2 linked regions of the Chroococcidiopsis sp. TS-821 genome follow. The protein of the gene in region 2 interacts with the protein of the main gene of each other region in a pairwise test. Links are inferred from orthologs where the notes say so. Each region holds a gene or a part of one and is shown on either strand. Other genes may lie near its edges.

Evidence for each region.
Region 1: the proteins of secD (region 2) and pheT interact in binary tests that used the Escherichia coli proteins (3 or more experiments, as listed by UniProt). The link is inferred for Chroococcidiopsis sp. TS-821 from one-to-one orthologs.

Annotation. Positions count from the first base shown.
Region 1 is NZ_MVDI01000012.1:99,306-112,038, reverse strand. The notes cover bases 6,148-9,245. They hold pheT (phenylalanine--tRNA ligase subunit beta), read right to left. Parts: upstream 8,872-9,245; coding sequence 6,424-8,871; downstream 6,148-6,423. Other genes in these bases: B1A85_RS21025 (serine/threonine-protein kinase), read left to right, coding at 9,179-9,245; B1A85_RS21035 (YciI family protein), read right to left, coding at 6,148-6,415. Outside these bases: B1A85_RS21060 (ABC transporter substrate-binding protein), read left to right, coding at 1-1,257; B1A85_RS21055 (single-stranded DNA-binding protein), read right to left, coding at 1,405-1,944; B1A85_RS21050 (mannose-1-phosphate guanyltransferase), read right to left, coding at 2,062-4,620; B1A85_RS25725 (hypothetical protein), read right to left, coding at 4,830-4,952; B1A85_RS21045 (hypothetical protein), read left to right, coding at 5,070-5,258; B1A85_RS21040 (cobalt-precorrin-6A reductase), read left to right, coding at 5,264-6,079; more of B1A85_RS21035, read right to left, coding at 6,146-6,147; more of B1A85_RS21025, read left to right, coding at 9,246-10,795; B1A85_RS21020 (surface-adhesin E family protein), read left to right, coding at 11,002-11,751; gephyrin-like molybdotransferase Glp, read right to left, coding at 11,812-12,733.
Region 2 is NZ_MVDI01000015.1:74,158-86,691, reverse strand. Bases 6,078-8,976 are described here. They hold secD (protein translocase subunit SecD), read right to left. Parts: upstream 8,286-8,976; coding sequence 6,870-8,285; downstream 6,078-6,869. Other genes in these bases: B1A85_RS22465 (alpha-ketoacid dehydrogenase subunit beta), read right to left, coding at 8,320-8,976; secF (protein translocase subunit SecF), read right to left, coding at 6,078-6,873. In the rest of the region: B1A85_RS22515 (MBL fold metallo-hydrolase), read right to left, coding at 1-316; B1A85_RS22510 (hypothetical protein), read left to right, coding at 615-899; ilvN (acetolactate synthase small subunit), read right to left, coding at 1,489-2,010; B1A85_RS22500 (lycopene cyclase domain-containing protein), read left to right, coding at 2,275-3,033; B1A85_RS22495 (isopenicillin N synthase family oxygenase), read right to left, coding at 3,030-3,962; B1A85_RS22490 (DUF3891 family protein), read right to left, coding at 4,297-5,025; B1A85_RS22480 (hypothetical protein), read right to left, coding at 5,472-5,885; more of secF, read right to left, coding at 5,902-6,077; more of B1A85_RS22465, read right to left, coding at 8,977-9,303; B1A85_RS22460 (succinate dehydrogenase/fumarate reductase flavoprotein subunit), read left to right, coding at 9,599-11,326; B1A85_RS22455 (autotransporter domain-containing protein), read right to left, coding at 11,494-12,534. UniProt on the Escherichia coli protein: Part of the Sec protein translocase complex. Interacts with the SecYEG preprotein conducting channel. SecDF uses the proton motive force (PMF) to complete protein translocation after the ATP-dependent function of SecA.

The sequences.
Region 1 (12,733 bases), on a different replicon or contig from region 2:
GGTTTAACCCTGAGTTGGGTTGTGAGTTGTGGTACTGGTAACGTCAATAATAGTACCCAGCAATCGGCATCAGGTAACAGTAGTAATGTGGAATTCTGGACAATGCAACTCCAGCCACAATTTACAGATTTCTTCAACAATCTCATCCGTTCTTTTGAAGCTGAAAACCCTGGAATTAAAGTTAACTGGGTTGATGTTCCCTGGTCAGCGATGGAAAGCAAAATTCTCACTGCGATGTCCGCACGCACCGCACCGGATGTCGTCAACTTAAACCCCAGTTTTGCTTCGCAACTCGCAACGCGCAATGCTTGGCTAGACTTGGATTCGAAAGTCAGCGCGGATGTGCGCGAAACTTATCTACCTAATATTTGGAAAGCAAGCACGATTAATGGGAAAAGTTTTGGCCTACCTTGGTACCTCACAACTCGCCTGACAATTTATAACACTGATTTGTTAAAGCAAGCAGGAGTCAGTCAACCGCCAACAACTTATGCAGAATTAGCAACAGTGGCGCGACAAGTTAAAGAAAGAACTGGAAAGTACGCCTTTTTTACAACGTTTGTTCCCGAAGATTCTGCCGAAGTTTTGGAATCTTTTGTGCAAATGGGAGTCAATTTAGTAGACGCGCAGGGTAAAGCGGCGTTTAATACTCCTGAAGGTCGGGCTGTCTTTCAGTACTGGGTAGACTTGTATCGCAATGAACTGATACCGCCTGAAGTATTGACACAAGGACACAGATATGGTATAGAGCAGTATCAAGCTGGACAAACCGCGTTATTAGCTTCAGGTCCAGAATTTTTGAAAACGATCGCCAAAAACGCACCAGCGATCGCGCAAGTTTCAGCTACCGCACCACAAATAACAGGACCTACAGGCAAGAAAAACGTTGCGGTCATGAACATAGTCATTCCTGCCAACACCGACCAACCGGATGCAGCGTTAAAATTTGCACTGTATGTTACAAACAATCAAAATCAGCTTGCCTTTGCCAAAGCTGCCAATGTCTTACCCTCAACAGTCGCCGCACTCTCAGACGAATACTTTAAGTCAGTACCTGCTGATGCGTCAACCGTCGAAAAAGCCCGCGTTGTTAGCGCCAGCCAATTGCAGCAAGCCGAAGTCTTAGTTCCCGCAATGGAAAACCGCAATGTCTTACAACGCGCGATTTACGACAATCTGCAAGCGGCTATGTTAGGTGAAAAAACTGTAGACCAAGCTGTTGCTGATGCTGCGGCAGAGTGGGATAGTAGAGCTTAGAGGTCAAGGGTCAGAGGTCGGAGGTTAGGGAGTTAAAGAAAAGAGGCATTATGAGTTAAGAAAATTCTAATGCCTCCGGCACACTGCGCGAACAAGTCACAACTAATCACTAGTCGCTAACTACTCAAACCTCTCCACTCGCCCCACCTAAAATGGAATGTCGTCGATATCCTGCTCTTCGCTGGGTGGGAGCGGCGTTGAAGATGTTCTTACAGGTGGTTCATAAGTCGCCGTCGCAAAGTCAGCAATGACATCGGTGCGACTAGTTGTCGTCCGAGTAGAAGTCATCGTATCTGAATTCACATTCTTGGCAGTTTTTTCGGGACGCGAACTTACAGCAGCGGTTGCAGCTTTGGAGTTTGCTTTTGTCGCCGTTGTATCTACAGTTTTATCGACGGCGTGAATTCGTTGTATCGTCAATTCAGCACGTTTTTCTTTGAAGCCTTCCGAGCGCTCAACAGTGTTCATGCTTAGGCGACCTTCAATAATGACGCGATCGCCTTGCTGATAATTTTGTTCAATCTCTTGCGCCAAGTTACCCCAACCAACAGCTTTTAACGTTGCAGGAGAATCTTCTGCACGTAAAGCTGGAAATTGAATCAGCATTTCCGCTAATGCCATGTTGTCAGACGTATAACGCAGTTGTGGCGCTTGCACAATTTCTGCCATCAAAATACAGCTATTCATTCGCTTCTCCTATGTGTTCGCTCGATGAGAGGTTAGGGGTCAAAGGTTAGGGGAAGAATTGGTGACTAGTTGCTCTTGACACCAGCCACTAGCCACTAATCACTAGTCTACTCACTCCTAACTCACGATCGATTGCTGAGGACTGTTACTGTAAGCTTCCACTCCTTGTTGTTGTTCAATAAATGATTGAACGCGGGTGCGGTATTCCCTCAACGATTCATCTACCCAATTACGATCGTGACTGTTAGCGAACAAATGTACCAGTGGTTCGCCCGCATCGGGCAAAATGAGTACCCAATTATCATCTTCAAAGCGAATCTTCACGCCATCAACCAATTCTAGATTTTCTTCTTTATGAGTTTCGACCAAATGGCGCATCAATGCTCCTTTGACCGTCCAGGGACAGCGTACGGTGTAGCTGCGGTGGCTTACTTGTGGTAAGTCGTCATCGCGGATTGACGCGAGCGATCGCTCTTGAACCGTCAACATCTCAATCACTTTGGCAATGCAGAACATTGCGTCAAACCCAGGATGCAACTGTGGAAAAATAAATCCCATATCCCCACTTCCCGCCAGGACAACATTCGGGTTGGCACTTGGCAAAGAAGCTTCCATAAGTGCGGTAGGACTTGCCTTAGTGCGAATGACCTTACCATCATGGCGGCGGGCAATTTGTTCGACAGCACTCGATGCATGAATCGGGACAACAACAGTTCCGCGTGGATGTGCAGTCAGAATCATATTCACCATAAGGGCGGTCAACATTTCACCGCGAATCGGCGTTCCCAACTTATCAACCAAAATGAGCTGTTCTCCATTGGCAGATACCTGAACGCCAAAAGTCGCTCGCAATGCTTCGACAACATGACCTAGCTGCTGTAAGAGTGCTTCTTTCTCGACTGAAGACACCGCTGTTTGCTTCAAACTGGCATTTAACACGACGGCGTCGCAACCAAATTTTGCTAAAAGTTGCGGCAAAACCGCACCCGATACGGCATATGTATAATCAATGACAACTTTCGAGTTACTATGGCGAATGGCTTCTACGTTTAAATTTTTCTCAAAAGCACTACAGTAAGTGTCGATCATCTGAATCGGATAGACAACATTACCAATCTCGTGAATTTGCACGCGCCGGAGGTCTTCTTTAAAGTACGCGCCTTCGATTTTCTTTTCGAGTGCTTTTGAGATGTTGACGCCTTTGTTATCAATAAACTCAATCAACAGGTAATCGGGTCGATCTGGGTGCAATCGTACGTGAATTCCGCCAGCAACGCCCAAAGTTGGTGCAACAGTCCGCGCCATCGGAATTGCGGTTGCATCCAAGTTCTGAATATTGACACCCACAGACATTAAACCCGCAATCAGCGATCGCGTCACCATTCGGGAAATGCTGCGTTGGTCGCGCGATATCATCACTTGCGAACCAGGTTTCAATGTCGAGCCGTAAGCTGCGCCTAACTTCACGGCAAATTCGGGCGTGATATCAATATTAGCTAACCCAGTCACTCCACGCTGACCAAATAAATTGCGCTGTGCAGTTTGTCCCCAAATTAAATTTATGTTTAATGTTGCGCCTGATTCAATTTGTTTACTTGGCCAAACACGAACGTTAGGACTAATTTGTGCTTCTTCTCCAACTGTAGAAAGCGAACCAACCACAGCACCTTCTAATACTTGCGCGCGGCGGTCTACACGTGTTCCGCGACCAATCACACACGCTCGCAATTCTGCATCTTCGCCAATAATTGCACCATTCCAGATGATTGGTCGTTTTAAGTCAGCGTCCGCCCCAATCGTCACGTTGTCCCCAATTACCGTTCCAGCATCAATTCGCACTCGCGGTCCAATGCGGCAATTGTGACCAATCAACACTGGAGGACAAATTTCAACGCTCGGATCGATATAAGTATTCTGTCCTTGCCAAATCCCTGGCTTTGTTTCGGGGTACGCAAAGTCAAGTTTTACCTTGCCAAACAAGCCATCATACTGACTTTCGCGGTATGCATCAAGATGCCCAACATCACACCAGTAACCTTGTGCAATGTAGCCGTACATCGGCTCGCCTTTTTCTAGCAACAACGGAAACAAATCTTTGGAAAAGTCAGATTCTTGATTAGCTGGTAAATACTCTAAAACTGAGGGTTCCAAAATGTATATACCAGTGTTAACCGTATCAGAAAAGATCTCGCTTGTTGATGGCTTTTCTAGAAATCTCCGAATTCGATAGTCTTCGTCGGTAATCACGACTCCAAACTCAATCGGATTGGGAACGCGAGTAAGAACTAAGGTTGCTTTGGCTTGTTTGCGTTTGTGAAACTCAATTGCCGCGGTGAGGTCAAAATCTGTAACGCTATCACCACTAATGACTAAAAATGTTTCATTGAGAAATTCCGCGATATTCTTCACGCAGCCTGCGGTACCCAGGGGTTGATCTTCTTCAACGGCATAGATCATTTGTACGCCAAAGTCACTGCCATCTTGAAAATAATCGCGAATGACCTCTGGTAAATAATGCAGCGTGGCAATTATCTCAGTAATTTGATGTCGTTTGAGAAGATTAATAATATGTTCCGCAATTGGTCTGTTTAAAATAGGTACCATCGGTTTAGGAAGGTCACAAGTCAGCGGTCTTAACCGCGTTCCAGACCCTCCAGCCATCAGCACTGCACGCATAATTCCTCCTTAGGTGATTTGCCCTCATCACTGACATCGAGTCAATGAATCTGGCAAAAAGCAAGTCTTGTTATAGTTTCCTACGTATCTTGAAACTTAAGGTACTTCCACAGGATACATCCGTTAAGCGTAAACTTCATTAAGCATATATGTCAGTGTAGAGACGTACAACTATGCGCCTATCGAGAACAAGTAAATGTTGCTGCTGGCTATGATTCATGGATCTGTGCATGGTAGTTCGTCGGGCGCTGAACAACATATTGACAAAAAGCTGATTTAATGTATGGCGAGTCACCGCGCTTTTGAGCTACAACTAACTCAACGCTACTCATGGCGATCGCTCTAACGATTTCTCTTGGCTAATTTACACTAAGAGATAGTGGGAGAGGAACTTTAGCTCAAAATACCAATTTTTACTTTACGATCCTTTGTACAGGTGGTTTAAGGCAATGAACTGGATTGTTTTTGGCTTGATTGTTGTGTATGCAATAGGTGCTTGGAAATTCTGGAATGGATTTCATCGCACTACGTTTTCGCGTAGTTTTTCCAATCGCTTGTCTTTGTCATTATTATGGCCTGCATTGTTAATCTCGAATAAGTCTTATCGACAAAACTTCCGCAAAGCACTAAAAGGCTAACTGCGTTGCCTATTCCTCCCGCTATTGAGCCGCTTCCATCTGGTACTGTGTGTGGTAAGTTGTGGTTGATTGGCGGAACCCAAGAAAGTGTTGCGATCGCTGCGGCAATTGCACAGGCAGATATCTGCTGTATTATCTCTGTTACAACTCCTTCAGCGCAATCGCTTTACCATCCTGCACCGTGTTTAACAGTGTGGGTAGGGCGTTTAACGCGCGCTCAGATCCCTAATTTTATCAAACAACACCAAATTGCAGCAATTGTGGATGCTTCACATCCTTATGCTGTCGAAGTTTCGCAAAATGCGATCGCGGCGGCGCAACACTTGCAAGTCCCTTACTTACGCTATGAACGCCCCATCTTATCATCTAATAATGTAGATGGCAAAGCCGAACATTTCGATAGCTTTGAAGCTCTATTATCCACAAACCGCTTGCAAAACAAACGCGTCTTATTAACTGTAGGTTACAGACCGCTACACCTATTTCAAGCTTGGCACGATCGCGCCACATTATTTGCGAGAATTCTGCCTTCAGCGATCGCCATTGAAGCAGCAACACAAGCAGGTTTTACCCCAGATCGCTTAATCTGTCTGCGTCCTCCAATCTCTGCTGAATTAGAACTCGCGCTTTGGCGTCAGTGGCAAATTCAACTTGCGATTACCAAAGCCTCAGGAAAACCAGGGGGTGAAGAGACAAAACGCCTTGTCGCCACTCAACTTGGTATTCCCTTAATTACAATCAGTAGACCAACCGTTAATTATCCGCAGCAAACCAGCGATTTATCTGTTGCACTCGATTTTTGTCGTCAGTATCTCAACTAAAGCCCGTTCTCATCATTTAGGGAAGTCGTTTTAGTCTTGCTATAACTAAATTGCTAATTGCTCTCATTAAAAAGCTTGAATCCACTCTTTAATAAAGTATTCTGTCCAAACGCCATTTTTCCAATAAGGATCGGCTTCAACAAGTTGACGAACTGTTGCTTCATCTTCAGCTTCGTAGATGCCAAAAACCTTGGTTAAATCCTTCGTTGGACCAATTGTAATCAATACACCTGACTCTTTTTGCGCAGCTAGCCCGTCGAGATGAGCTTGTCGATGAGGAGCGCGTTTTTCTAGCACATCCTCGCAATAACTTCCCCACATTACGTACTTAGGCATACACAAGTTCAACTTCGCAGATTCACGCCAAATTTTTCTACCAAAGATTCTCGCACTTTTTGGTGTACGGGTTCGATGTCCTCATCTGTCAAAGTGCGATTTGGGGCGCGATACACTAAACGAAACGCTAAACTTCTTTGTCCTTGGGGGACGCGTTCGCCACGATATTCATCGAACAATTCAACAGATTCGAGCAATTCTCCCGCCGCCAGTGCGATCGCGCGTTCTATTTCCGCAACAGAGATTTCGAGATGCGCAAAAAATGCAATATCTCTGGGTGACGCTGGGTAAGTAGAATACGAACGGAATTTTGGTACTAAAACTTCGTCGCGATCCCAGTAATCTAGAATCACATCTAAATCGAGTTGAAAGACGTAAACAGCATCTGGTAAGCCTTTTTCTTGGCGTAATTGCGGATGGATTTGTCCAAAATTACCCAAATGATTTCCCTGCAACCATAACGACGCTGTACGACCTGGATGCAAGCGCGAATCTTGGTGGCTCGGTTGGTATTCTACTTTTAGCCCCAAGCGTTGAAAAACACTTTCTAAAACGCCTTTAGCTTCAAACCAGGTTAGCGGACGCTCTTTTCCACCCGATATCCACTTTCCTTGAGTTGGATCGCCGCCTAAAATACCGCCAATAGCCTCAGCTTCGAGTAATCCGTCTTCTTCTTGCCAGAAAATGCGCCCGATTTCAAAACCATTGAGGCTACCATTCCCCTGCTCTAGATTGTATTGAAAAGCATCGATTAAACCAGAAATCAAATCAGTCCGTAGCGCTGAATACTCCACAAAAATTGGGTTAGTAAGGACGATTTGTCGCTCTTGTCCTGGTTTGACGAGCGAGTAATGCATTAATTCAGTTAGCCCAGCGGCGCGGAAAGCTTCGCGGATTTGGCGCGTCAGTTGCTGTTCTAAGGAAAGATAGCCAGGTTCTGTTTTATCAGGTAAAGTATCGCAAAAGCGATCGTAGCCATACAGTCGCGCAATTTCTTCAATTAAGTCAATTTCACGCTCTAGGTCGCGATGACGATACGGTGGAACAGTGACAGTCAAAACTCTTTGTTGTTCGGATGATGGTTTTACCTGACATCCAAGGGCGGTAAGAATTTGCTGAATAGTTTCGGGTTGGAGTTCGCCAGTCGTGTCTTCTAAGTCAATTGGTCCTAAAACTTGGTTAACGCGATCGAGCCGTAATTCAATCGAACGTGATGTTGTGCCAATATCAGGTCTTGCGTCAGCAAATTCTTGTTGCACGGGAACGCCACCTGCTAGTTCCTGAATCAGCATTATGGCTCGACGACAGGCTAATTCTAATTCAGCCGCGTTGATTCCCCGCTCATATCTTGCGGAAGCTTCAGTACGTAAACCTTGACTGCGCGCCGATCGCCGAATCGCGACAGGATCGAACAGGGCGGCTTCTAAAACGAGATTTTGCGTACCCTCATGCACTTCGGTGGCTTCGCCGCCCATAACTCCCGCTAAGGCTACTGGTTCGTCGCGTGCGGTAATTAGTAAAGCTTGACTGGAAAGCGCGCGCATTTGACCATCGAGCGTTTTGAGCGTTTCCCCTGAGCGCGCGAATCGAACGCCAATGGTTAAATCTGCTTGAGCACCACTGACGGCTAAAAGGCGATCGCGGTCAAACGCATGAAGTGGTTGACCCCATTCGAGTAAAATATAGTTTGTAATATCAACAACGTTGTTGATCGGGCGAGTTCCAGCAGCTTGCAATCTTTGTTGTAACCATGCAGGTGAAGGAGCAATTTTGACTGACTCAATCACTGTACCAATATACGCAGGGCAAGCTTGTGGCTGCGATATTTTGAGCGTTAAATTCTTCTTGCCATCAGGAATAGAAATTTCTGGAGCTTCTGGTAACCGCACTGTTTTTCCCGTAATTGCAGCAACTTCGCGCGCGACACCTACCATGCTTAATGCATCAGCACGATTGGCAGTTGCTGTCAAGTCTAAAATGACATCATCTAAACCGAGCAACGGGCGCACGTCACTGCCTAATTCGAGTTCCTGCTCAAAAATATGAATTCCTGCGGATTCTTTAGCAAGTCCTAACTCAGCTAAAGAGCAAATCATGCCTTCCGAACGTACTCCGCGTAGTTTTGCGGCTTTGATTTTGACGTCAATTTTGGGCAGGTAAGTACCTACTGTGGCGACGGGTACATATATTCCCGCACGGACATTCGGCGCACCACAGACAATATTTAATGGTTCTGGGGAAGCCGTTCCGACATCGACTTTAGTAACGCTGAGTTTATCCGCATTTGGATGGCGATCGCACTCTAGCACTTTTCCCACAACCACACCTTCCGCCCATAGACGGCGATCTTCAATTTCTTCTACTTCAAACCCTGCCATTGTCAACGTTTCTGCCAATTCTTCAGGAGAAAGCGTCAACTCAACAAGTTCTTGTAGCCAATTTAGAGAAATACGCATGGAGTGTGATTGCTTAGACCTCAGCTAGACTATCTTATCAAAAGCAGGGGTCAAAGGTCAGAACTAGGCAATGCTTAGCCTGTAATCGGATTTTGCAGTAATAACTCTCTGTCTTTATAACATTCTCATCCCATCGTAGTTGGTGGTTTTGAGGGATGAGTCATAGAGAAAACTTTATTCTTCCCCTGCTCCTGTGCACCTCTCATTTTCCGTATAAATCACGTGGCTATGAGACATATTTCTTTAAATAATTGAAGCAGGGTGCGATCGCTCCCAGTGTTACCTGAAACAGCGAGTAAACGCTCATATGAGCTACTGCCTAAATCCCAACTGTTCCAATCCGCAAAACTCCAGTTCTCGTCAGACCTGTGCAGCTTGTGGCGCTCCATTATTATTACGCGATCGCTACCGCGCGCTGCAAGCACTAGCACAAGGTGGTTTCGGTGCAACGTTTTTAGCCCAGGATGTTACTTTACCTGGCGAACCCAAATGCGTTATCAAGCAGCTACGACCTTCGGCTACATCGTCAGAAGCTTTAGACATGGCACGAAAACTTTTTGCCCGGGAAGCTAAAACTTTGGGTAAAATAGGCAGTCATCCACAAGTTCCCAGACTACTTGACTACTTTGAAGATAGCGAACAATTCTATTTGGTTCAAGAGTACATTAATGGTTTAACGCTGCAACAAGAAGTCAAACGCTCTGGTCCGTTTAGCGAAACTGGGGTAAAACAATTTTTGAGTGAAATTCTGCCAACGCTGCAATATCTCCATAGCCAACAGGTCATTCACCGAGACATCAAACCCGCGAATATTATTCGCCGTCATGAGGACTGTAAACTCGTTTTGATCGATTTTGGTGCAGTGAAAGACCAAGTGAGTCAAACAACGAGTATGTCAGAAAATACAGCATTAACAGCTTTTGCGGTGGGAACTCCAGGTTTCGCGCCGCCTGAACAACTCGCGATGCGTCCTGTCTACGCAAGTGACATTTACGCTCTTGGGGTGACTTGCATCTATCTTCTCACAGGAAAATCTCCCAAGGATCTCGACTATAATTCCTCAACGGGAGAAATGGTGTGGCAAAACAAAGTACAGATTAGCGATCGCTTTCGCAAAGTCTTACAAAAAATGGTAGAAGGTTCGGTGCGACATCGCTACCAATCACCTAATGAGGTTCTCACCGCACTCGAACTCGAACCCTACATGGATAGCTTAGCGAATAGCATGGCGGCGCAGCCTTCAGCGGTACGTAAACCCAAATTACCCCGCAAGGTGAAGCAAGCGACACCGACAACAACCCCAGTAGCGACTACAACAAGTGCTTACACAGGAAGTAGCGCTGCGCAATCGCGGGCACAACTGGCTGCGGCTATTCGTGCCAGAAGAGCCAATTTGACTGAAGCATCGAATACATCAATACAGTCTCCACTACCATCAGTTGCGCTGACTTCTGCACCTTCAACAGTTGGAGCCAAGCCTAAATCACCACCAAGAAAGCTCGATGCGAATAATTTAGTCTTATCTTATATCAAAGGTAGAAGAGATTTTGCTTCTTACGATCTCAGTTTACTTGACCTACAGCGAGTAGATTTATCGGAAGTTAACTTTCGCGCAGCAAAATTAGACCGCACAAATTTTTTTAAATGTATTTTGTCAGGTAATGACTTTAGCCACGCTAGCCTCAAGCGTACTAATTTTAGAGAAGCGATCTTAACAAAAGCGTACTTTCATTCTGCCGATCTAGAAGGAGCCGATTTTCGCGGTGCTAACTTAAGCTACGCTGACTTCAGCGAAGCTCATTTAAAAAATGTGAATTTGTGTGGTGCTAACCTTACTGGGGCAAAAGTTTCGGACGAGCAACTAGCACAAGCTAAAGTAAATTGGATGACCGTACGCCCTAATGGTAAGCGCGGTTGGTTTTAGCAATAAATATCAAAAATATATAGTACTTAAATTCACAAAAAATTCATCATTATTAGCTTAGAAAGAGTCATCCTTTAACACTTATTTTACATAAGTGAAATATATTTAGTACAGAACTAAGGCATGTAGTTTTAAATAATTCAAGCGCAACAATTTACAGAAATAGTTTCTTAAGTTTCTATCTTTGAAAAGAGAGAAGCAAATTTATGTTGAAAAAGTTTATAGTAGCTACGGCTTCTCTGGTAGCAATATTTTACACAAATTCTGCTTCAGCAAGGCAATGGATAGTGCTAAATTCTGAACCTTATCTTGCCGTGGATGTTGATAGCATTAAAGGAACAGGAGATACTAGAACTTTTTGGAGCAAGTTAATTTATACTCAAGTTTCCAACTCTAGCTCGTCTATTTCATTCAGCCGACCAAGAACTCAATCTGTAATGTCATTAACTTATGTTGATTGTGCAAGCAACAAAATAGGTGTATTAAGACAGGTTGAATACGATTCAAAAGGTAATGTATTAAGTGATGATGACTTCAGTCATCTCAAAGTACCACGTAGTTTACGTTCGCCTGTACCTGACAGTCTTGGTGAAGCAGAATTACTTTATGTTTGCAGTTTAAGAACGGCTAATGGTGGAAGACAAACTGTAAGTAGTTCTCGCACCAGTAATAGAGCAGCTGTCACTAGTAGAAACGTCTCATTTCCTCGTAAAAGCTGTGGAGATCCATTCCAGAGCCAAGGAACATATTGGCCAGTATTTATAGATGGAGGTAATCTCCGTCAAATTCGAACTCATCTATGTAATGATGCATTTTCGATTGTGAGAGAACGGGGTATTAAATCAGTTCAAGTAGCATCTTTTACGTCTTATGAACGCGCGTTGTCTTTCGCGCAACAAGTAGGCGGAACAGTAGGTGCAGCAACACGCTACGTGAATGGGCGGGTTGTCAATTAGTTGATTATACCTTTTGCTAAAAGCGAGCAGTTGCATTGGATACAACTGCTTGACATAATCTTAATCTTGCTTACTGTGCTTTAGCGGAATTATAGGCGTGCCGACTTGTAACACGCGGACTGTTTCGCCTTTGGCGATCGCCGATTGACCGACGGGAATAACGGCGAGACCGTTGGTTTGTGCTAAGTTAATTAAGTTGCCTGAACTGTGGCTGCCTTCAGCTAAATGAAACTCGTAGGCACAATCGATGAGGTGGAGTTGTCCCCAAAGATAAGTTTCGCGCTGACCGTCAGATTTTAAATCGTGCTGCGATCGCGCTTGCACAAACATCGGTCCCCAACTGTGGGCAAGTCCGGAAAGCTTGCGTAAAGCAGGCTGGACAAACCGCCAAAAGCTGACTAAAGCAGAAACCGGATTACCAGGCAAACCAAAATACAATACGGGTTTATGTTTAGTCGCTGCCGATGCAGAAAATGTCGCGAATGTCAAGGGTTTCCCTGGCTTAACAGCAACAGCACGAATATGAATCGTCGCGCCTAACTCGGCAAGAATTTGTTCGACGAAGTCGTAGTCACCAACCGAAACACCACCAGAGGATAAGACAACATCAGCAGTAGCGATCGCCTGTGAAATTGCGCGGCGCAAAACATGAGGTTTGTCAGGAAAAATGCCCAAGTGCAATGGTTCTGCACCAGTTTGCGCGACGAGCGCGGCTAAAGCATACTGATTAGAATCAACGATTTGACCGAGTTGTAAAGGCTGATCGGGGGTAATTAATTCGTCACCCGTCGAAAGAATTGCGACGCGCGGGCGGCGATAAACTTTGATTTGGGTACACTGTGCTGCTGCTAATACTGCAAGTTCTGGGGGTTGGAGCGCAATTCCTGGCAACAACAGGGGCGTTCCTGCTTGATAATACGATGCTCCTTGACGGACAAAAGCTTTTTCTTCGGGTGGTGCTGCCAAAATCATGACGCGATTG
Region 2 (12,534 bases):
TAATAATGGGTAAGCTTTTGTCGAGCTTTGCTGCTGCAACCGAGTCAAAATGATCGTCATGCATATGCGAGAGTACCACAAAATCGAGTGGAGGTAACTGCTCAATTTCCAGTGCTGGATTCGTTTGACGCGCTGAAGTTATGCCATAGCCTAGATGTACGCGATCGCCTTGATGTAAAAAATTCGGATCTGTGAGAATTGTAAATCCAGCGAAACGTAGCAAAACCGTCGCTGTACCAATGAAGAGAAGTGAACCATCTAAATTGGGTGCTTCGCTACTTTCTATCGGTAAAACGAGTTCTCGTACTTCACTCATATTCCACACCCTGTTGTAGCAATTTGTCATGTTTTGGCATTGCTCAGCTTAAGGAGTCAATGCACCTCAACTTAGCGATTTGCGATCGCAGAAATACCCTATCTTCAGGCTTAGATTTTGCATTAAGTTACTCTTAAGTTTCACTTTTTGTATTCGCGAGTACAACTTATAGACACATACAAATATATAAATCTGTCTCCTGAATAGCTAAGACACGCTACAGGGATGAAGTTGACATTTCTAAAACTCTTAATAATTAAAGAATCACTCTGTATTTGCCTTAGGAGATGAGCATTATATGTTTAGTATCGGCGACTATGTTTTGAATCAAAATACAGGGCACATAGGTAAAGTCGTTGGCTATGGACATGAAATTTTTGACAATGTTTACACAACAACACTGAAAGTGTTATTAACGTGCGATCGCAATTCTGAGCATAAAGGGATAGTAGAAGACTTGATATCAAATTGGAAGCAATATCAATCTGAGTCAGCTTCTGCGATCGCACCTGCGTTAGTAACTGATATGCAAAAAGATACTAAGAATCCGATTTCTCAAGCTAAACATATAACAGCCGCTTGATAGGGAAACTATCTATGCTTTGTTTCGCCAAGTTTTGACATTGAATATGACAAGAATATAGCAAATAGTTGTGGTGTTGGGAAGTGAAACTTAAAATGAGGGAAATTGCTTGTCAAAAAAGCCTTTGTGCTGTTGAAGCAGTTTCCCTAGTTGCTGTTAAATCAAAAGATGAATAAGGCAGCTAGCCTTTTATATGTAAAACAGAAAAGTTTGCTGGGCTTCGCGTGTCAGCTCTGGATTAAAAAAATTATACTTCAATTTACATAATTTTAATTATCAAGTTGACAGGAAGAAAATTAGCCTCGACAGCGCTGTTAAGGATTAAATTAAATACATTAGAAGCATAAAAACTGCTGCAAATTAAATAAATACGAGAAAAATCAGTTGTGAGTATGGGTTAGTTAGATAGCTGGGATAAGGCATTATACTTAAAAATAATAGAATGGCAAACTCAACAATCAGCACAACATCTAGCAACGACTGTAATTCTTCTAGTCGTTGTGCAAGATAATCATCCCATTCAACTCAGCAAGCAACTACAAAAATATTAGTGTAATTTAGTTATCGTTACTGCGATCGCAATACTCTACTAAACTTTTGCAGCTTCTAAAGATTTCAGTAGTTCTGTATTCACGCCTGATTCGCGCGTGAGAGCGATTTTGCCAGTGCGAGCAACTTCGCGTAAACCAAACTTTTGCAACACCTGGACAATCGCGACCATTTTACCAGGATCGCCAACGACTTCAAGGGTGAGTGAGTCTTCAGCAACATCAACAACGCGGGCGCGAAAAATCTGTGCTAATTCGACAATTTCTGAGCGTGTCGAACTTGTGGCGTTGACTTTGAGGAGCATCAGTTCGCGCTCGACGCAGGGAGTTTCGGTAATATCCTGTACCTTAAGGACGTTAATAAGCTTGTAAAGTTGTTTGGTAAGCTGCTCGATGACGCGATCGTCACCTGGAACAACCATTGTAATGCGCGAAATGCCATTTTGCTCGGCAGGACCGACTGCGAGGCTTTCAATATTAAAGCCACGACGTGCAAACAAACCAGCAATGCGGGTCAAAACTCCCGCTTCATCTTCGACTAAAACAGATAAGGTGTGTTTCATTGTTGCCAGAGGCGGTAACTGCTCAAGGAGCGATCGCTTGTCGCTATTAGAATAACAATCTTAGACCATATATTTTATCTAATTTTTGATCTTTTAAACGGAGGAAAATATATATACATGTCAGCTTTTATTTACTAATTATTTGACTGCAACGAATGTACGCATACCCGTAACACCAGAGATAGTGACAGCTTAACTCGATCAATGGTACATACTATTTGATTAGCAAGCGCTACTTGCATTTTATAAAATCAAGCCGGAGTTATGAGCTATTTTGTCTTTCATTTATTGTTTGTGCTTCCTCCCATTTTGTTTCTCGCATGGATACAGCCACAACCTCTTGCAGGTGTTGGCGGGCTTAGGGCGTGGTTAGGATTACCTTTAATTGCCATTGTCGCTTTTATCTATACAACGCCTTGGGACAACTATTTAGTTTGGCGGAAAGTGTGGGGATATGGCAGCGATCGCGTCTTAGGTACAATCGGCTATGTACCGATTGAAGAATATTTATTTTTCATCCTGCAATGTATTCTGACAGGACTCTGGCTTTATTGGCTGCTAGCGCGTCAACCCGATTCAACTCAACAGACGGCTTCCCCCTTGTTGCGCGTGCTGTTAATGGTCGTTGGGGTATCGTTATGTATTACTGGAATTTTGATGCTGCGATCGCCCTCAACGGTATATTTGGGACTTATTCTTGCTTGGGCTGCGCCCGTATTAACATTGCAGTGGGTCATAGGTGCAGCAATACTGCAAGCAATGCAACGCATCTGGTTAATTGCGACGGTTGTACCCACACTGTATTTATGGGTAATAGACCGAATTGCAATTGGTGATGGAATTTGGCAAATTTCTGAAATGTATACAACAGGAATACAGTTGTTTGGATTGCCGATCGAAGAGGCGACTTTCTTTCTTGTCACTAACATGATGGTAGTGCAAGGATTGTTATTGTTGCTGTTGTTAAAACTGCCAAAACTTGAGGCGATCGCGTCTGTTGATTCTCATCAAGCGCGTACCTAATAAGTTGCTTGCAGGCGACTAAGTAAATACTCTCCAGCGGATACAGGTGGATAAATCGCGGGATTTTCTCGACTACAACCAGGAAGACACGCAATTACTGCATCGTGGTTGGGATGACAGAAAAAGGCAATAGAATAGCGCGATCGCTTTATCCGTTCATCTGTTGGAATCATGACGCGATGCTTGGTAGAACAGAAAACATGATTTGTCCACCGCTGCATCAAATCTCCCGTATTGACAACCACTGTATTAGGAATCGCGGGCGCTAAAATCCATTCCCCACTCCGCGTTTGGACTTCTAATCCTCCTACCCGATCCTGAAATAGGAGTGTAATGCTACCATAATCAGAATGCACCCCAGCGCGGACTTGTCCTGGTTTTGGCGATTGCTCGATGGGTGGATAATGCAGTAGTCGCAATGTATGATTTTGTTGGTCGTGTTTTGTGGTAAAAAAGTCTTCTGGCACTTGTAGGGCGATCGCAAATGCTTGTAAAACGCTTGCTGCAACTTCGCAACAAGCATCCCAAAAAGCCAGGACATCATGTCGAAAACCTTTGTACTCAGGTAGCCACTTATTAATTCTCATTGCAGCAGCAGCGTCGTAGCTACTATCTTCTTTTCCAACGTTAAATGCTTCTTTGAGATCTCCAGGTTTATCAGGATCGAGCCGCTCTCTTTCAATTCCCACATAACCGCGATTACTCACCTTGTCACTCCAAGCTAACTGCTGCTTGACTTCTAGAGGAAGATTGAAAAAAGACTGCGATTGCGTAAATAGGGCTTCAATTAGTTGTGGAGGTATCCCTGGATTTTTGAGATACATAAATCCAATTTCGCGACCAGCTTGATAAACTTGTTGTGCTACTGCTTGTCGTGTTGCTGAATCGCTTGTGGTAAATGGCTGAAAATCAATGACTGGAATTTGCATTTCAGCAGTTTATTCTTGTTGTGATTGTAGAAGATAAGTAACGAACCACACAGAGTCACTTTCGTGAAAGTGGCGTAGCGCAGAGGAAAGAAATAAGGGTTTGGTATGGACGCGATGTCTTATTTGTTCTGTAGCTGACGCAAGCAGTATTGTACTTTTGGTCAATATTAAAGAAATGCAAGATACTAAAAAAGTAGCAAGAGAAACTATTAGAACTACTATGCCAAGTTCTCTTGCTATCTACCACTTTGATATAAAGATTGTAGCTAAATATTAGTAAGGTATATGTCTAGAACGCATTTAGCTTGACAAAAATAGAACTATTTCAAAGTTCTTATGATTTGACAAACGTCCACTCGACAATCTTGCGCGGCGCAGATTTTAAGGCTTTGACTAAACTAGCGTTGTCATCAAACTTGACTTGATCGAGCTCGGTTGCTTCCACATTTACTGTAAAGCGCTTATCTTCAAAACACCACGGCGTGACTGTCACGAAGCCTTCATCAACTTGCATGATATCGTAGCGTTGCCCGTCGTGTGCTTTGCTAATTTCTAAAGCGCGATTATCAGCAGGGAGTTCTCGCTGACAAAGAATCAATGACAAGCGATCGCACCATTGCATAAATGCATAAGCTTCATCTGCTTCTTTTTGAGAAATACCTAATTCCTTGCACCACCGCTGTTGATTCTGCAACTGTTCTTCTAAAAAGCTAGCAGCCTCAGCGGATTCAGAACGTTTACCTTCTTGCAAGCGACTCATATGCATTGAATTAAGTAATGCTACCCAACGTCCGCGATACAACGCTCCCTCTAGATGCTTGCGTAACTCATCAAAGGATGTTTCTGGGTCGAGCGTAAAGTCCATGGGTGCGCCAGCAGGCGTGAGACACTTTTCCTCCCACTCTTTTTCTAAGTCATCGTGGTGCGAAATCGCCGCGATCGTCTCATATAAACGAATAGGAGTATTTTTTCTTTGCCATTGTCCGGCAATTTGGGCTGCAAGCAGCGCATGGGCGCGATGATAGATAATTTCCCATCCATCACGAGTAGGGTTAACGATCATATATATTTCCAATACACGCAACAGTTCTCATTTTTAGCATTAAGTACGGCGTTAAGGATACTAGCCCACAGGTTATATTCTTCCTATCCTGCAAGGAGAGTCAAGCAGTGAGACAGTTGGTCGCAGAAAAGTTGGATTGTGAAGTAGTAGTGTGATAGGGATGAAATAATGAGAGAAAATGAGCATGGTAGACACCGACTTACAACTTTTTTTGTCGGCTCTGCTGAGTTTAAGCACCTTTATAGTATGGTGGGTCACGACCTCTTTCAGGAAATTGTAGAGATGCTGCACCAAATTGAGAGCATCGGAACTCCCTTGCGTTCAGTTAGCAATATGTGTTATTCTAGTTAAGCAACATTCTGCTGCGGGCATAGTTTAGTGGTAAAACCATAGCCTTCCAAGCTATTGATGCGAGTTCGATTCTCGCTGCCCGCTTAAAGTTTAAACTACCGACAAACCCACTTCCATAGCGGATGACTTGCACCTTGTTGACGGATGCGATTTACTTGTTGTTCTAGACGGCGCTTTTCCTGCGCGGGTATCCCTAAGAGGATATTACGACTTTGCCAAAGCAAGACACCTAAAGTCATTCCAATACAGATTGCTAAGCCCAAAGTTGGTATTGGGTTGTAATACAAGCCGTAGCGCACTGCTACCCAAGTGAAATACTGTCGCCACAAAGCAATTTCCCCACGTAGCCCCCACAAGCTCAACGACCCAACCGTTAGCCACAATATACCTACAAACAACCATCTACCGCAGACAGTTAGCTGATGTAGCTTCTCAACTTGCTGTTTAAAAGTTGTATCGCGATAAATTTCAGATTGATTGTAATAGCGTGACCGATCGGGTTGAGCCATAGTGAGGGTATGATTTTTAAGGATCTTTTGGCGGGGAGCTAATCGTAGATACACTTTGTGTTGCCAAACGTTGACCGCTACGTTCGCGCCACCATGCAAGGAGAGTACTCGCGATGAAGATGCTGGAGTAAGCACCGCAAATGAAGCCAATAATCAATGCTAAAGCAAAGTTTTTTAATGTTTCTCCACCAAAGAGAAAGATAGAAAACAACGCTAGTAACGTTGTTAATGTCGTATTAATCGATCTGGTGAGCGTTTGATTGACAGCATCATCGACAATATCACTAATCGGACGATCAGGAGTTGTTTTTAATATTTCCCGAATTCGGTCATAGATTACCACAGTATCGTTAACCGAAAAACCCGTGATTGTGAGTAAAGCAACAATAAATAAACTGTCTACTTCAACGCCCCACACCAAGCCCAAAATGGCAAAAACGCCTGCTGTTATAAAGACATCATGTAGAAGCGCGATAATTCCAAATATGGCAAAATCCAACTGAAACCGCAGACTAATGTAGATGATAATGCCGACAAATGCAACGATTAACGCCAACAGACCCGAAGTTAACAACTGACGACCAATTGTGGGACCTACAGTGTCGATCTGCGTCAATTGCGGATCGAACGCACCAATTTGTTGACTCAATGCATCTTGCAACTGCGTCCGTTGCTCGACATTTAAGGTACTCGTGCGAATCGAGATTCCTTGTTGTTCTTGCCCCAAAATCTGAATGCTGCTGTTAGCAAGTCCTTGCGCGGCGAGAACTTCGCGCACCGCAGTAATATCTATCGGTTGAGCGCAATTATTCGGTTGACTACAATCGCGTTCGAGTTGTAATCGCGTACCGCCAATAAAATCTAAACTAGGACGCAATGGCGCGCCGATTTGCTGCCAAGAAATCAGCATTGCCACTAACCCAGCAAGAATTGCAGCGATAGAAATTGCCCACCATAGTTTTCGCGATTGATTAATACTCAGTTTCATCGTGTCACCTCTGCCCTCCGAACTGCTGGCAGGTTTGGGCAATATAATTCTGGTTTACGCAATGAAGGCAAGCTAATGGCGATAAACATCAGCGTCCGACTACAAGTTATTGCTGTAAACATACTCACTGCAATACCAAGTGCCAAAGTTAAAGCAAAACCACGTACTAAACCTGCTCCTAACCAGAACAATGCCGCGCAAGCAATCCAGGTTGTTACGTTGCTATCTAAAATACTGGAAAAAGCGCGGTAAAATCCTGATTCAACCGAACGATACAGCGACTTACCAGCGCGGAGTTCTTCGCGCGTTCGCTCAAAAATCAGAACGTTAGCGTCAACTGCCATACCAATACTCAGAATAAAACCCGCAATTCCAGGCAGTGTCAACGTAACACCAAGTAATGCAAAACTTGCCCAGGTGAGTAATGCATAGACAACGAGCGATAGATCGGCAATTAAACCAGGAAGGCGATAGTAAATGACCATGAAGATCAACACTAAAATCAAACCACCGATACCTGCGTAGATACTGCGTTGAATACTGTCTCGTCCCAAAGTGGCACCTACAGTCCGATTCTCGACAATTTCAACAGGAACAGGTAACGCACCACCGCGTAATTGAATCGCGAGATCGTTGGCTTCTTGGGCGGTAAAGCGTCCTGTAATTACAGCTGATCCTCCGGTGATTCCGGTTTGCGCAAATTCAGGACCTACTGTAGGAGCGCTAATTAGTTCGTTATCCAGAAATATACCGATACTGCGTCCTGTTCCTGCAAGGTCACGCGTTAGTTGGGCAAAAAGTTCAGCACCAGCTGAATCGAAGCGAATCCCGACTTCCCAGTTGTTGGGAACCTGCGTGGGTTGACCAAACGCATCTTCTAGGTTTCTACCTGTCAGCGGAGGATTCGTGCTTTCAAATAACTGCGCGATCGCTGCATTGCTACGGTCAATCGCTTCCTGATTTTGCTGAATTTCTGCGGTGTTACCTGTGGTTCTTAACTCTTGCTGTTTTGCTAGCAGTGCTAGTCTCACTTGCTGTTCGGCAAATAATTGGGCTTCAGTACCTGGTCGTTGCATGCGAAACTCTAACTGTGCGGTACCGCCAAGCACGCGCTCAGCTTGCTCTGGATCGCTGACCCCAGGCAGTTGGACAAGAATTTGGTCTTGCCCGACCGTTTGCACAACAGGTTCCGAAACACCCAAACCATTAATTCGATTTTCAATAACCCTCTGAACGGCTTCTAGTTCGCGGTCAGTAATTTGGGGAATTTCTGCTGTTGGTTGCACTTGAATTGTTAACTGCGAACCACCTTGGAGGTCTAACCCCAAGGAAATCGGAATTCTGGCGATCGCCACGATCGCAGCGATTACCAAAACGACGATCAAAGCCAATAGCGATCGCTGTCTTTGCATACCCTAAACCCGCCTGCAACAATGTAAATGCGTTCTAAACGCGCAACGCCACCATTTTCTCGACTGCTTCGATAATTTGCTCAGGCTGCACAATTGTCATTCGTTCTAATGTTCCATTGTAAGGTGTCGGAATATCTTGTGAAGACAAGCGCAGCACGGGTGCATCGAGTTCATCGAAAAGGCGATCGTTAATCGAGGCAATGAGTTCAGCCCCAATTCCGCCAGTACGCATACACTCTTCCACAATAATGACACGATGCGTTTTGCGAATCGACTCGCCAATCGTCTCAAAATCGAGAGGTTTAAGCGAAATTAAATCGATTACCTCAGGGTCAAAGCCATTCTTTTCTAACGTTTTGACCGCTTGCATAACGTGATGCCGCATTCGCGAGTACGTCAAGATTGTCACGTCCTTGCCTTGGCGGACAACTTCGGCTTTATCCAAAGGCAACAAATATTCGGTTTCGGGTAAATCTTCTTTTAAGTTGTACAGCAGGACGTGTTCAAAAAATAGTACTGGATTTTCGTCACGAATCGCTGACTTGAGTAGTCCTTTCGCGTTATAAGGAGTCGAACAAGCGACAATTTTTAGCCCTGGAACTGCCTGAAAATAAGCTTCTAGCCTTTGCGAGTGTTCAGCACCGAGTTGCCTACCCACGCCACCAGGACCGCGAATCACCATTGGAATTTTGAAGTTACCGCCTGAAGTGTAGCGCAGCATTCCAGCATTATTCGCAATTTGGTTAAAGGCAAGCAGTAGAAACCCCATGTTCATGCCTTCAACAATCGGGCGCAACCCCGTCATTGCCGCACCTACAGCAAGTCCGGTAAAGCTATTTTCGGCAATGGGCGTATCGAGTAGTCGCAGTTCGCCGTACTTTTTATAAAGGTCTTTGGTAACTTTGTACGAACCGCCGTAGTGTCCCACGTCTTCACCGAGAACAAATACAGTGGCATCGCGTGCCATTTCTTCATCAATGGCGGCACGCAGCGCATTAAAAAAGAGAGTTTCTGCCATGAACGCAAGGTGGTTGAGTATTAATCGGTTAGTCTATAATATTAACCCTTTTTAAGAGGGGTCAGCGGTTGGAGGTCAGGAGTCAGGGGAACTTCTTTGATGTTTTGGCAACTAACAAAAGGCGCGGTTGAAACCGCTGTTACATAAACAAAACCTGTCTTCACTAGTTTCTAAAGCTTTAGTTCGCGCAGGTGTACTGCGTTTTTATGCCGCGAATTCAGGCGCTAGGCTTTACAGATTTCAAACCACAATAGATTTATGAGCTAAATTAAAAGCAAAAATTTTATATTAAATCATGCTCGAACACGACGTTGTTATTGTTGGTGGTGGATTAGCTGGATGTCGCGCGGCTGTGGAAATTGCGCGCACCGATCCAAAACTCGATATTGCGGTTGTTGCTAAAACGCACCCCATTCGATCGCACTCTGTCGCCGCGCAAGGAGGAATCGCGGCTACGCTCAAAAATGTCGATACTAGCGATACGTGGGAAGCCCATGCGTTTGACACCGTCAAAGGTTCCGACTATTTAGCCGATCAAGATGCCGTGGAATTGCTAGCGCGGGAAGCGCCTGATGTGGTGATCGATCTGGAACACATGGGGGTGTTATTTTCACGCTTACCTGATGGGCGGATTGCGCAACGTGCGTTTGGGGGACACTCGCATAACCGCACTTGCTACGCAGCCGATAAAACTGGTCATGCGATTCTACACGAACTCGTCAATAATTTACGACGGTATGGCGTCCAGATTTACGATGAGTGGTACGTCCTGCGCTTGATCTTAGAAGATGGTCAAGCTAAAGGTATTGTGACATACAACATTCGCGATGGACATTTAGAGGTTGTCCGCGCTAAAGCAGTGATGTTTGCAACGGGTGGCTATGGTCGCGTTTATAACACCACCTCGAATGATTACGCTTCCACAGGTGATGGTTTAGCAATGACCGCAATGGTGGGGCTACCGTTGGAAGATATGGAGTTTGTGCAATTTCACCCCACAGGTTTGTATCCAGTCGGCGTTTTGATTTCGGAAGCTGTGCGCGGTGAAGGTGCGTATTTGATTAATAGCGAAGGCGATCGCTTTATGGCAAATTATGCCCCAAGTCGAATGGAATTAGCACCACGCGATATCACGTCGCGCGCGATCGCTCTTGAAATTCGGGCAGGACGCGGTATTCATCCTGATGGTAGTGCAGGAGGACCATTTGTCTATCTCGATTTGCGTCATATGGGACAAGAAAAAATCATGAGTCGCGTTCCCTTTTGTTGGGAAGAAGCCCACCGCTTAGTGGGAATTGACGCCGTACATCAACCGATTCCGGTACGCCCGACGGTGCATTATTCGATGGGAGGAATTCCGGTAAATACCGATGGACAAGTCCGCAGTAGTGGTGACAATTTAGTGGAGGGTTTCTTCGCGGCGGGTGAATGTGCGTGCGTCTCGGTGCATGGCGCAAATCGTCTGGGAAGCAATTCACTTCTAGAATGCGTTGTTTATGGGCGGAGAACAGGGGCGGCGATCGCGCAGTACGTGCAAAATCGCAAGTTACCTGCAATCGACGAACAACGTTACATTACAGAAGCCCAGCGTCGTCTACAAGCCTTACTCGAACAACCAGGAAAGTACCGCATTAACCAAGTGCGTACCGCGTTTCAAGACTGCATGACGCAGCACTGTGGCGTCTTTCGTACCGCAGAAATTATGCAAGAAGGTTTACAACAAATCCAACAATTGCAACAACAATATCCAGATATTTATTTAGACGATAAAAGCACGTGTTGGAATACAGAAATTATTGAAGCATTGGAACTTCAAAGTTTATTTGTTGTCGGACAAGTCATTCTCGCCTCAGCATTGAATCGCCAAGAAAGTCGGGGTGCGCATTACCGCGAAGATTTCTCGAATCGCAATGATACTGATTTTCTCAAACACACGATGGCTTATTATTCTCCTGCGGGAATTGACCTACAATATCGCCCAGTAACAATTACGATGTTTGAACCACAAGAAAGAAAGTATTAATCGATCGGTAATGGGTAATTGGTGATAGAATCTGCTCCTATGACCAGTTACCAAGTTTGAAATTAGGTTGATTAGTGATGAGAAAAATGGTGAAGTGTGAATAGTAGCTAGTAACTAACCACGAATAAAGGTGATTTAATCAGAGATAACATCATCTACGATCTACATCAAAATTGATAGCGAAGTTCTCCTTTAATGACCTGATTGTTAAAATTCTCGCGCCCAATTGTAGTTTCGTAATCAATCAAACCTAAAGCATTTTCCGAAAAAACTATCTGTGCGCCAATGCCCAATTTGACGTAATCGCGATCGCGATCGCCTACACGGGTGCGCAGCGGAATTCCTGGCTGAGTAATAAGTTCCGTTACAATTTCTCGATTATTCTCTGCTAATTCGCGTTCGTAACTAGCACGAAGATGCGGAATAACTGTACCAACATCAGTATTAAAAGCAACGGCTGCTTGCGCGCCAACACTTAGCACAAATGATTCAGCACTTTGGTCATCAACCCGTAGATTCAAGCTACCAGCATTATTTTCGGTGTAGCCGTCAATATGAATGCGATCGTATCTCAAACCAAGCGTTGGTCCATAGGCAACATTTCCTGAACGGATCGCGTAACCGCTATTTAGATCTGCTGAAAATTGATTGCCATTTGTATCCGCCGTAGCAGTACGGTTATAAAAGTTCGTTCGGCGCGCGATATTAAAGTTATTATTACCGTAGCTGAGAACTGCGTCGGTATAAAAGTTATTTTGCACAAAGTTGCTATAAACTGAAACAGCATAGCCATCAACGTTGATATCGCCCAAGTTGTTACTTAAATCAGTGTCGTTGTTGACATAACCTAAGGCAACACCAAGCGCCAGATTATTGGTAACGCGGTAGTCTACACCTGCCGTGATATTCGTGTTGATAAAGTCGTAGCCAACTTCGTTATTTGTTGAATCGCGATCGCCAAAGTTGACATTGCCATTTAGGAATACACCCAATCGCCCTTCCGTCAAAGTTTGAACTCCACGCAGCGCTGATAAACGGGCATCGATATGCTGTACGTACCTTTTGGCAATATTTAAAGCAATATCAGCTTGGGGAATAATTGCTTGCGGTGCAGTAATGACTGCTGTCGCGTATTCACTAATAATGCGATGACTTTGTGCTGAAGGATGAATTCCATCCCAGAATAAAAATTCGTCAGGGTTAGTACA